3 linked regions of the Thiosulfativibrio zosterae genome follow. The protein of the gene in region 3 interacts with the protein of the main gene of each other region in a pairwise test. Links are inferred from orthologs where the notes say so. Each region holds a gene or a part of one and is shown on either strand. Other genes may lie near its edges.

Region 1 (3,563 bases), 1.3 Mb from region 3 along the record:
GCGATTGCTGGTTATCCACTCGGTCAAAAATTTGGCTTTTATGGCATCAGTCATGATGAGCCGTCTGCGTTGTTGGGGCACATGTTTACCCAAACAGATGAAGTGGATTCGCTCAAGACGCTGGTTGAGTTTGCCGATGTCATGACCTATGAAAGCGAAAATACCTCAGTTGAATTGGTGCGTGAAATTTCTAAAACCATCCCCGTTTATCCAGGTGAAAAATCTTTATATGTGACGCAACATCGCGGGCGCGAAAAAGGGTTGTTTGACGAATTGAACATTCCCTGTGCGCCTTATGAAATTGTTGATTCACTTGAAAGTTTACAGCAAGCGGTTGAGCATATTGGTTTGCCTGCCGTGCTCAAAACCACCACCGAAGGTTATGACGGCAAAGGGCAGTTTGTGCTTAAAAATGCCGATCAAATTAACCAGGCCTGGTCAGAAATTGGCGGTCGAGAGTTGATTTTAGAAGGGTTTGTGAACTTTAAACGCGAGTTGTCTTTGGTGGCGGTGCGTAATGCCCATAACGAGCATGTGTATTATCCGCTGGTGCAAAATGTACATCACGAAGGCATTTTGCGCTATACCATTGCGCCTGCCAGAGACATTAAACCAGAGATTCAACAGCAAGCCGAAACCTATATGCAAAACCTGCTAGATGCCTTGGATCATGTGGGGGTGTTGACTTTAGAACTGTTTGAAACGTCAAATGGTTTAGTGGCTAATGAAATGGCTCCACGCGTGCATAATTCGGGGCATTGGACGATTGAAGGCGCCATGACAGACCAGTTTGAAAACCATGTGCGCGCCATTACCGGCATGCCCTTGGGCGACACCACGCCACGCCAACCTTTGGCGGCGATGGTGAATATTATTGGTGAAACTGGCCCTGTTGAAGAAGTTTTGAAAATGCCGGGTGTGTTTTTACATTTGTATGATAAGGCTGAGCGCAAAGGCCGTAAGTTGGGGCATATTAATCTGATTGCCGACACGCAAGAACAGTTGTTCGAGCGCTTAAATCAACTCAAAGCTTTTATGCCTCAGTAAATACACCGCAGTTAAACTGGCTAAATTATATCATTTAGCCAGCATAACTGAGCAGTTGGCTCAGGGTGTTGGCTAAATCTGACGGCGTGACCCCAGCTTGGCCCATTTGATTGGCCAGCACATCACCGGCTTGGGCGTGTAATGCCACACCCAAGCAAGCTGCTTCAAATAATGGCATGCCTTGTCCTAATAAACTGACCAGTGCACCGCTCAACACATCGCCCATGCCACCCATCGCCATGCCCGCGTTACCCGCCGTGCAAATTTCTAGGTGTTCACCATCAAAAATCAACGTGCCATTGCCTTTTAAAACCACCACGCCGCCATAAATTGAGTGCAATTTTATAATGGCAGCGACTCGGTCTTGTTGCACCTGTTCGGTGGTAATGGCAAGCAGTCTTGCGGCTTCAGCAGGGTGAGGCGTGAGTATCCAGTTGCGCTTGGCTAAGCTAATATCGACTTGTTGATTTGCCAATAAATTCAGTGCATCCGCATCAATCACCTTTGGATGCGGCAAGGGTAGAATGCGTTGCAAGCAATCCATCGCCCAGGCATCTTGCCCCAAGCCGGGGCCAATCGCCAGCGCGCGACTGGAGAGTAATATCGATTTGAGATGGCTGCTTTCATAAGCCATGAGTTCGGGTAAGGCTTGGGTAATTGGCAAACAATGCTCAGTTTGAGTGACAATTTTAACCAGGCCTGCCCCAGATTTTAAACAGGCCAAACCGGCAAGTTGAATTGCGCCCATCATCGTGTGATTGCCACCAATCAAGCAACAAGTGCCTCTGGAGCCTTTATGGCTGCTGGGCTTAAATTTTGGCAGGGTATTTAGCCAATGTTTTAAGGGATGGTTTTGAGCGATGGGTTTAAAAGACTCATAAAGTTCGTCCGCTAAAAAAAGACGGCTAAATTGAATTTTACCGGCCTGTTCTGGTCCTTGAAAACTATAGAGCCCCAGTTTGCGGCTGATAAAACAACAGGTCAGTTGCGCTTGAATGGCTATGCCCAATACTGCACCGCTATCTGCCTGTAATCCGCTGGGCACATCTAACGCCAAAATGGGGATTTGGCTGGCATTCATCTGCTCGATGATGTCAGCGTAAAACCCTGTGACCACTTTATTTAAGCCTGTACCCAAAATGGCATCGACCAGCAGATCGGCATTGGCGAGATTGGCGGCGGCAAAGGCTTGTGGCTGATAACCCAATGCTAAGACTTCTTGATAGCAGGTGAGGGCATCGCCTTTGAGTGTTTCGGGAGCAGCGGTCATTAAAATATCCACTTCAAACCCCGCCAAAACCAAAATTTGCGCCAGCGCAAATCCGTCACCACCATTATTGCCTGCGCCTGTAACTATGCCAATCTTGCGCGCTTTGGGCCATTGCTTTTCTAGGCATTCAAACGCAAAAAAAGCAGCGCGCTTCATCAGCAGTAATCCTGCCGTGCCTTGGTCTATGGCAAGTTGGTCAAGGGCTCGGCTTTGGGCGGCGCTGTAAAAGTTCATGGCGTTTACACAAACCAAATCAATAGCACAATACCAAACACGATGCGGTAAATGCCAAAGGCGTTAAAGGTGAACTTGTCTAAAAATTTTAAGAAAATCGTCATGGTGAGATAAGCAACAATATAAGCCATCGCAAAGCCAACCAAAAGTGGCATCCAAGAAGTGTTGGCAAATTCTGAGTAGTTTTTCAGCAGGTCCAGTCCAGAAGCCGCCGCAAGCACGGGCAGGGCGAGTAAAAATGAAAATTCGGCAGAAGTTTTGCGATCTAGTCCCACCATGACGCCCCCAACAATCGATGCTCCGGCACGACTGGTGCCCGGAATTAACGCTGCCATTTGGGCGATGCCAATCCAAAATGCTTGGCTAAGGCTTAGGTCTTCTATGTTGCGTGTGCGATGTGTGCCTTCGTTATAGAGTTTTTCCATGATTAAGAAAATCACCCCGCCGATGATGAACATCCAAGCCACGGTGGCCAGTGTGAAGAGTTCTTTAATTTGGTGGTGGAATAAAAATCCAATTAAGCCAATGGGCACAAACGCAATGGCAACATTGACCCACAATTTAAAGTGTTCAAGGCTAAACTTTTCTTTGTAATGCGAAAAAATTGCCAAAATGGCGGCAACTTGAATAATGACTTCAAACGACTTATTTTGTTCGGTTTGCGCCAACCCTAACCAGTCACTGACAATAATTAAATGCCCCGTTGAAGAGATGGGTAAAAATTCGGTCAGCCCTTCAATAATACCTAAAATAGCGGCTTGAAAAATATCCATAAAGTTTCCTTGTTACAGTAAGTGTCTTAAATCGCGTAATTGAAAGCCCATCAAGCTCAAATCTAGCTGCTTGGTGAGGGCAATCACTTTAAAGTTTTCGCCCATTTCGTCGGGCAAGGTGAGGGTTTTGATTTGTTGGGCAATGTGAATTTGTTCGGTCACTGGCGCATCAGGCGCAAACGACATTTCAAGCAGACCGCTGCCCATTAAAAAATGCGCTTGAGTGGTATAGCCGGCCA
Region 2 (3,517 bases), 160 kb from region 3 along the record:
TTAATATTATTGAGTTTTTTCAGTTCAAGGGTTGAAATGTCGTAGTTTGCCGCAATTTGAGAAAGCGTATCACCCGCTTTAACTCGGTACTGCACATAAAGGACTTCTCCCCAGCGAGGCTCTCTGGCATTTTTACTGACAAAGGATGCAACTCCCTTGGCAATCGACTGAGCCATTTTGCTTTGATACGCATCATTGGTGAGTTTTTTCTCTTCCACTGGGTTAGAAATAAACGCGGTTTCTATCAATAATGAAGGCATATCAATCGATTTTAAAACGGCAAACTCTGCAGATTGAACGGTTTCTTTGTGTAACTCAATTTGATCACCCATCTCTCCTAATACGGCTTTGGCTAATTTACGGCTGGCGCGAATATTGGCTTCGCGGCTTAAATCGCTCAATACAAATGCCACATCACTTTCTTTACCCTTTAGCTTAATGTCATGTAAAGAGGCATTTTCACTTTTAGCCAATAATCTCGCCATCACACTCGATGCGCCATTGGTTGACAAAACATATACCGAGCCACCTCTTGCCTCAGCCGTTGGAAAAGAGTCGGCATGCAACGAGATAAAAATGTCAGCATCTTTTTGATGAGCAATTCTGACTCGCTGATTGAGTGGAATAAATTCATCTTCAGTACGCGTCAGTACCGCTTTAAGGCCGGGTTGTCTATCAATATATTTTTTTAGTTTCAAAGCCATTTCTAAAGTAATATCTTTTTCAAATACCTTGCCCGAGTGACCTATGGCGCCAACATCTTTACCGCCATGGCCTGCATCTATTGCGATGACCACTTCATCTTTGACGATTAAAGGCGTGCCTGCATTCAAAAGCTCATTGGTCGCTTTGGTTTCTTTTAAAGAAGACTTAGGCAATATGCTGACAACCGGTGCTGGCTGAGTCACTTTAGGCGCAGCGGCAATAACTGGATCTGAAGATTTTGCTTTAACAGGTTGCTCTTCTTTAACTGCTGCACTTGCCACAACTTTTGGCGCTGGCTTTGGTGTTGGCTTCTGTTCAACCTTGGGTTTGTTTGCTAATACCGTCGGGGCAGGTTGAGCAACTGGTTTTACCAAACTCGACTTGACATCAATCACTAATCGCTCAGCGCCCTGCTTTGTTTTAGCCAAGGTAAAATAGCGATAGTCAAAATCGTTGCGTAAATCCAAAACCACGCGTGTTCTGCGAGAATCATCATTCACTCTGATGGCTTTGACGCGCTTATCAAAGAGTTTTTTATAATCAAAAGCGATTTTGTTCTTGGCTTTAACAAAATCCACCACCAGTCTGCTGGGGTTGTTAAGCTGCTGAACTTCAAACGAATGATTATCTTTGATTTCGAAAACGACACGCGTATAGGCAGGATCTTGTCCAACACGAATTTTTTCTAATGAGGTTGCGTAGGCTTGCGAGGATGCAAATGCCGATGCCAAGACCGCCAATAAAATCAATAGTTTTTTAATTTGAGAAGACTGTTTAGCCATGTTTCTCTCCCATTTATTAGAATCATTAGAATCCTTTATTTAAAAAGACCTCTAGGGATACATGGGCTAGTAAACAATTAGCGTGCCAAGTGTTTGTGCCAAATAATTAACGACAGCTAAACCGGCTTGACTTTGAGGGGTTAAGGTCAGTTTTCTGCCAGGGGTTTGTGATGTGTTTTCTAAGTGAGTCAGCTCAACAACCATATCTGCCTCAGGTAGCTGGCCAGCGCCTTTTGAAGGCCATTCTATGAGTGCAATATAGGCGCCCGATAACAAATCCCTAAGCGCCAAAAACTCTAACTCTTCAGGGTCACATAAGCGGTATAAATCAAAATGCACAATCGTGCCTAAGGGAGTTAAATAACTTTCAACCAGCGTATATGTCGGACTTTTGACCTTTTGATTGGGTAAATAAGATTGAATAAAGGCTCTAGATAGATAAGACTTGCCGGCCCCTAAATCGCCTTCTAAAAAAATAACCAACCCTGCATCAAAGCCATTTAAAACTTTGCAACCTTGAGCAAACGCTTGTCCGAATCGTGTTGTGGCAGATTCATCTGCTAAATAAAAACTGACTTTGTTAAAATGCATTAATCAACACCAAGGTTAAATTCTAAAAAGGTAAAGATGTTACCAACCCAAGTTCTTGAACCTGCCGAACAACAAATGCTTAGCCAACAGATTAAAGACTGGGGCAAGGCTTTAGGCTTTGCAGATATCGGCATTACCGACACTGACCTGTCTTATTACGAAAACGCCTATTTTAAATGGATAGCGCAAAATTTTCAGGGTGAAATGGACTATTTAGCAAAACACGGCACGAAACGCACCCGACCCGCTGAATTAGAACCCGGCACTTTATCGATTATCAGTTGCCGAATGAATTATTTTGATGGCGATGCCAATAACGCGATTACCCAGCTCCAATCATCCAATCATGCCTATATTTCACGCTACGCACTGCACAAAGATTACCATAAACTGATGCGTAAGCGTTTAAACAGCTTGGCTGAAAAAATTCGTCAATCTGTACAACTTAACCACCCAAACTTGCAATTTCGGGTTTTTAGCGACTCTGCCCCGGTGATGGAAACCGCTTTGGCAGAAAAGGCTGGGCTGGGATTTAAGGGAAAACATTCATTGGTGATTCACCCCAAAGCCGGTTCTTGGTTTTTTTTGGGTGAAATATACCTGAGCATTGCTTTGCCGCCCGACCCACCTTTTCCAAAATCTGGCTGTGGGCCTTGTACAGCCTGTATTCAAGAATGTCCCACTCAGGCGATTATTGGCGATGGTCTGGTGGATGCGCGACGCTGCATTTCTTATTTAACCATTGAACACAAAGGCTCTATCGACGAGGCCTTGCGGCCCTTAATGGGTAATCGCATTTATGGGTGTGATGATTGTCAGCTGGTTTGCCCTTGGAATAAATTTGCCGAACCCACCACTGAGAACGCCTTTAAAGCCAGCCAACACGCACTTGACCAAGCCAGTTTGCTTGAGTTATTAGCTTGGGATGAGCCACAATTTCAAAAAAATTTTGAAGGCTCCCCCATTCGCCGCATTGGTTTTGAACAATGGCAACGCAACTTATGCATCTCACTGGGCAATGCCGAACCCAATCAACAAACGCTGCAAGCGTTAGAAGCTTTAATTACCGAGTCTGCACTGGTTAATGAACATCGACTTTGGGCACTTCAACAACTAAAAAACAGCCTAAAAACAACCAGGCCTGGTCATTTTTTAGTCAAAAATACACCTGCCAAAGCCAAAAAGTATTACTTACCTGCACAAGTCTTGATACGTCCAAATGACTCTAAATCTAAACAATAAAAACAATTGAATGGGTTATCAGGTATAGTCAAAGACTCTAAAAATGTAAGATTTATTAAGGGTATTCAATATGTGGCTAAAAACCCATTGTAATTTTGAGTTTACCATTACTGGTCCAACGCCTTTAGTGCTTATGTTGCGTCCCAGAAGTGGGGAAAACCAATGGATTACGCAAGAAGAATACCTGATAGAACCCT
Region 3 (3,575 bases):
TCATTAAATCCTAAAGTTGACCGTTTATGTATGGTCTGCGATATGTATATTGACGATACCGGCAAGTTGGAGCGCACGCAATTTTATCAAGCGGTGATGAACTCAAAAGCGCGTTTAACCTACAACCAAGTGCATGACATTTTACATAACCCCGATAGTCCACACCGTGAAACCTTTGCTGAGTTTTTAGATGATTTGGATGCCTTAAATGGTTTGTTCCAAGTGCTGAAACAAGCCAGAGAAGAGCGCGGTGCATTAGAGTTTGAAACAACTGAAACGCGTATTGTGTTTGATGGTGAACGCAAAATCGAAAAAATCATTCCGGTAGTGCGCAATGAAGCTCACAAGATTATCGAAGAATGTATGTTGATGGCCAATGTCGCGACAGCACGCTTCTTAAAGTGGCACAAAGTACCGATGTTGTATCGCGTGCATGAAGCGCCCGGTGAAGAAAAGTTAGCCAGCTTAAGAACCTTTTTAGGGGATTTTGGTGTGCAGATGGATTTCAGCGAAGAAGCACCAACCGCTCATGATTTTGCCGCGATCGCTCAAAAGGTGCAAGGCCAGCCTTACGAACATTTGGTTCAAACGGTTTTGTTGCGCAGCATGAAGCAAGCGGTTTATCAGCCTGAAAACAAAGGTCACTTTGGTTTGAATTATGAGTACTACACGCACTTTACTTCACCCATACGCCGTTACCCTGATTTATTAATTCACCGTGCCATTCGTCATGTATGGACTAAAAAACCGGTTGAAGCTTTTGAACACTCAGAAGCTGCCATGGTTGGTTTAGGGCAACATTGTTCGGATATGGAACGACGTGCCGATGAGGCCACGCGTGATGCGGTGACTTTCTTAAAATGTGAATATTTATCTCACCGCTTGGGTGAAGAATACGAAGCCGTGGTCACTGCTGCAACCAATTTTGGTTTATTTGTAGAATTGGCCGACCTCTATGTAGAAGGTTTGGTGCATATTACAGAGTTGGGTGAAGACTATTTCCATTATGACAATGCGCGCCATTGTCTAAAAGGTGAAAGAACAGGTCAGGTTTTCCGTTTGGGAGACAAGATTCGAGTACAGGTTGCGCAAGTCAACTTAGATGATCGTAAAGTGGATTTAAAATTTATTTCAGCAGCGAATGCAGAAGATTTTGAATCTAATGATGAGGCTGACGCTTCAGAAGTTGACTCTAATGAGGGTAATGAAAAGCCGAAGCGTCCTCGTAAAGGTCGTAATCGTAACTACCGTGGAAAAGGCGGGCGTTCGCGTAGCAAAAAATCAGTAGGTTCTGGCGAATGAAGCAAGAGCAAATCTATGGCTTGCATGCGGTTGAAAAGTTTTTAAAACAATCGCCGCATTTAATTTATCAAATGGTCTTTGAAAAAGGGCCTATGAATAAACGACAGCAAGCATTACAAGACCAGGCTAAAAAACTCGGTGTAACCTTGTCATTTGAGACGAAAGCTTTCTTTAATAAATTTGAAGGGTTGCACCAAGGTGTTGTCGCGACAGTTGCGAAACAAGACGATTTAACAGAAGCAGACTTGTTAGAGATTTTAGAAAAATCCAGCAATCCTTTGTTTTTGTTTTTAGATGAAGTGCAGGATCCACACAACCTTGGCGCTATTTTGCGAACTGCTGATGCCGTGGGTGTTACGGCAGTGATTATTCCTAAACATAATTCGGTAGGCATTAACCCAACCGTTCGTAAAGTGGCGTCGGGTGCGGCAGAAACCGTTAAGTTAATCGTAGTGAATAATTTAACGCGCACACTCAAAGATTTACAGCAAGCGGGTGTTTGGATGGTGGGCTTGGCCGGAGAAACCGACAAAACCATTTATCAGATGGACTTTAAAGGCGCTGTTGGGTTGGTGATGGGGGCAGAAGGTTCTGGTTTGCGTAAACTGACCAAAGAAACTTGTGATTACCTAGCTGCGATTCCAATGCAAGGCAGTGTTGAAAGTTTGAATGTGTCTGTTGCGGCTGGCGTTGCGTTATATGAGGCATTTCGTCAAAGGAACCTCTAACTTTACGGTCAAAAAATCGCCATGATTTTGCAAAACCAAGAAAAACCGCCCAAACTCATGCAATTGAGTTTGGGCGTTTTTTTTTCAGTCGTTTAGATAAATATCACCGTTTTCCTCAAGAGTCACTTCTAAACTTTGCAAGTAATCGTTCAAGCAAGGGCCTTCAACACACTCTCCATCATCAATTTTAAAAAAAGCATCGTGTACCGAACATTTCATGGTTTTTTCAAACGGATTAACATCAATTTTGTAGGCTTCCGTTAAGGGCACATCCTGATGCGGGCAATTGTTCACATAGGCCCTGACTTCATCTTCATATTTAATGAGTACAACCCCGTGCTTTTGACCCAGTGCCTTAACCACTAGAGTTTTGGCATTGCTGAGTTGTTTAAAGTTAGCAATGGGTTTTTTAACCGCTAAGGGGGCAAGTAAGTTGTCCAGCCCTATTTGTTGGCATTTACGAGCGGCCAAGTCACTGCCATCTTTAACGGCATAAGCTAAAGCTTTTCCTGCGGCAAGCGCGTTAATCACACCTGCATTAAAGACATCACCAGCCCCAAGACTATCGATGACTTTAATTTGCTGGGCGGGATGATGATTGACCGTTTGATTTGGACTTGAAAACCAAGCGCCATTTTCTCCCCAAGTGCAAATTAAATGGGCTTGCGGAGCGGCTTGTCGCATTGCTTTTAAACATTCTGCGCCATCCTTAAAGCCTCGTTGCTTGGCGAAATGGTGTGAGAAAAAAATCACATTGGCTTGAGTCAAGATGGCATCTATGCCAATTCGGTCTTTTTCGACTTCAAGAGAAATGGGCTGATGTGTTAAAAAAGTTTTGGCTATGTTAAGCATGCCTGGTAGATGTTCTAAGTTACGCCCCTCAAAATGCAACCAATCAAAGTCTTCAATTTCAATTTTCGCAAAAAAATCAAAGCTAACCTCTGGCAGGTCGCGATAATGCACAATTGTGCGGCTTCCATTTGATTGACTGAGGTTGATGTAGGAGGTGGGAGTTGCACCTTGAATGAACTTTTGGGTAAATTCGGTGTTAATGCCTCTTTCTTGGAGGGTTTTGGTGATCCATTTTGCCTGATCATCGGTTGCAAAAGTCGTACAAATGGCAACTTCATGCTTAAGTTGGCTCAAGGCATAAAGCGTGTTGGCAACATTTCCACCCACTTGCAGGGTCTTTTTATTAGCCCTGACCTCTGAGTCTTCAGCGGGGTAGTCATTGATACTTAGAATGATATCTAGCACACAATTTCCGATACCCAATATTTTTGACATGGCATTAGACCCCTTAAAAATAGACAATTTTAAATGGCGCAAATTTTAGCATAAAAAGCAAGAGGGTCCGGTGGTTTGCATAAGTGAATAAAGTTTAAAAAGTGCTTGACAGTTGATAGCTCTATATTAGTTTTTTTAGTTAACTTGCATTATACAAAAAGATTGTTAGTTGTTGATTTTAAATGGTTTATCAGGGTTTGTTTTTCTAAATTATTGATTTTTTAAGGGCTGTGAAGTATCCACATTAGCTGTGGATAA

What was found. The genes of interacting proteins can lie anywhere in the genome.
Region 1: the proteins of rlmB (region 3) and THMIRH_RS02790 interact in binary tests that used the Escherichia coli proteins (3 or more experiments, as listed by UniProt). The link is inferred for Thiosulfativibrio zosterae from one-to-one orthologs.
Region 2: the proteins of rlmB (region 3) and tsaE interact in binary tests that used the Escherichia coli proteins (3 or more experiments, as listed by UniProt). The link is inferred for Thiosulfativibrio zosterae from one-to-one orthologs.

What each region holds. Positions count from the first base shown.
Region 1 is NZ_AP021888.1:662,511-666,073, forward strand. What follows is about bases 317-3,304. They hold THMIRH_RS02790 (NAD(P)H-hydrate dehydratase), read right to left. Parts: upstream 2,552-3,304; coding sequence 1,082-2,551; downstream 317-1,081. Other genes in these bases: THMIRH_RS02785 (5-(carboxyamino)imidazole ribonucleotide synthase), read left to right, coding at 317-1,047; THMIRH_RS02795 (undecaprenyl-diphosphate phosphatase), read right to left, coding at 2,557-3,304. In the rest of the region: more of THMIRH_RS02785, read left to right, coding at 1-316; more of THMIRH_RS02795, read right to left, coding at 3,305-3,324; THMIRH_RS02800 (class I SAM-dependent methyltransferase), read right to left, coding at 3,337-3,563. UniProt on the Escherichia coli protein: Bifunctional enzyme that catalyzes the epimerization of the S- and R-forms of NAD(P)HX and the dehydration of the S-form of NAD(P)HX at the expense of ADP, which is converted to AMP.
Region 2 is NZ_AP021888.1:1,761,573-1,765,089, forward strand. Bases 317-3,258 are described here. They hold tsaE (tRNA (adenosine(37)-N6)-threonylcarbamoyltransferase complex ATPase subunit type 1 TsaE), read right to left. Parts: upstream 2,079-3,258; coding sequence 1,554-2,078; downstream 317-1,553. Other genes in these bases: THMIRH_RS08110 (N-acetylmuramoyl-L-alanine amidase), read right to left, coding at 317-1,487; queG (tRNA epoxyqueuosine(34) reductase QueG), read left to right, coding at 2,115-3,258. Also shown: more of THMIRH_RS08110, read right to left, coding at 1-316; more of queG, read left to right, coding at 3,259-3,320; THMIRH_RS08125 (transglutaminase domain-containing protein), read left to right, coding at 3,391-3,517. UniProt on the Escherichia coli protein: Required for the formation of a threonylcarbamoyl group on adenosine at position 37 (t(6)A37) in tRNAs that read codons beginning with adenine.
Region 3 is NZ_AP021888.1:1,922,071-1,925,645, reverse strand. The notes cover bases 165-3,164. They hold rlmB (23S rRNA (guanosine(2251)-2'-O)-methyltransferase RlmB), read left to right. Parts: upstream 165-1,298; coding sequence 1,299-2,030; downstream 2,031-3,164. Other genes in these bases: THMIRH_RS08890 (PfkB family carbohydrate kinase), read right to left, coding at 2,115-3,164; rnr (ribonuclease R), read left to right, coding at 165-1,302. Also shown: more of rnr, read left to right, coding at 1-164; more of THMIRH_RS08890, read right to left, coding at 3,165-3,317. UniProt on the Escherichia coli protein: Specifically methylates the ribose of guanosine 2251 in 23S rRNA.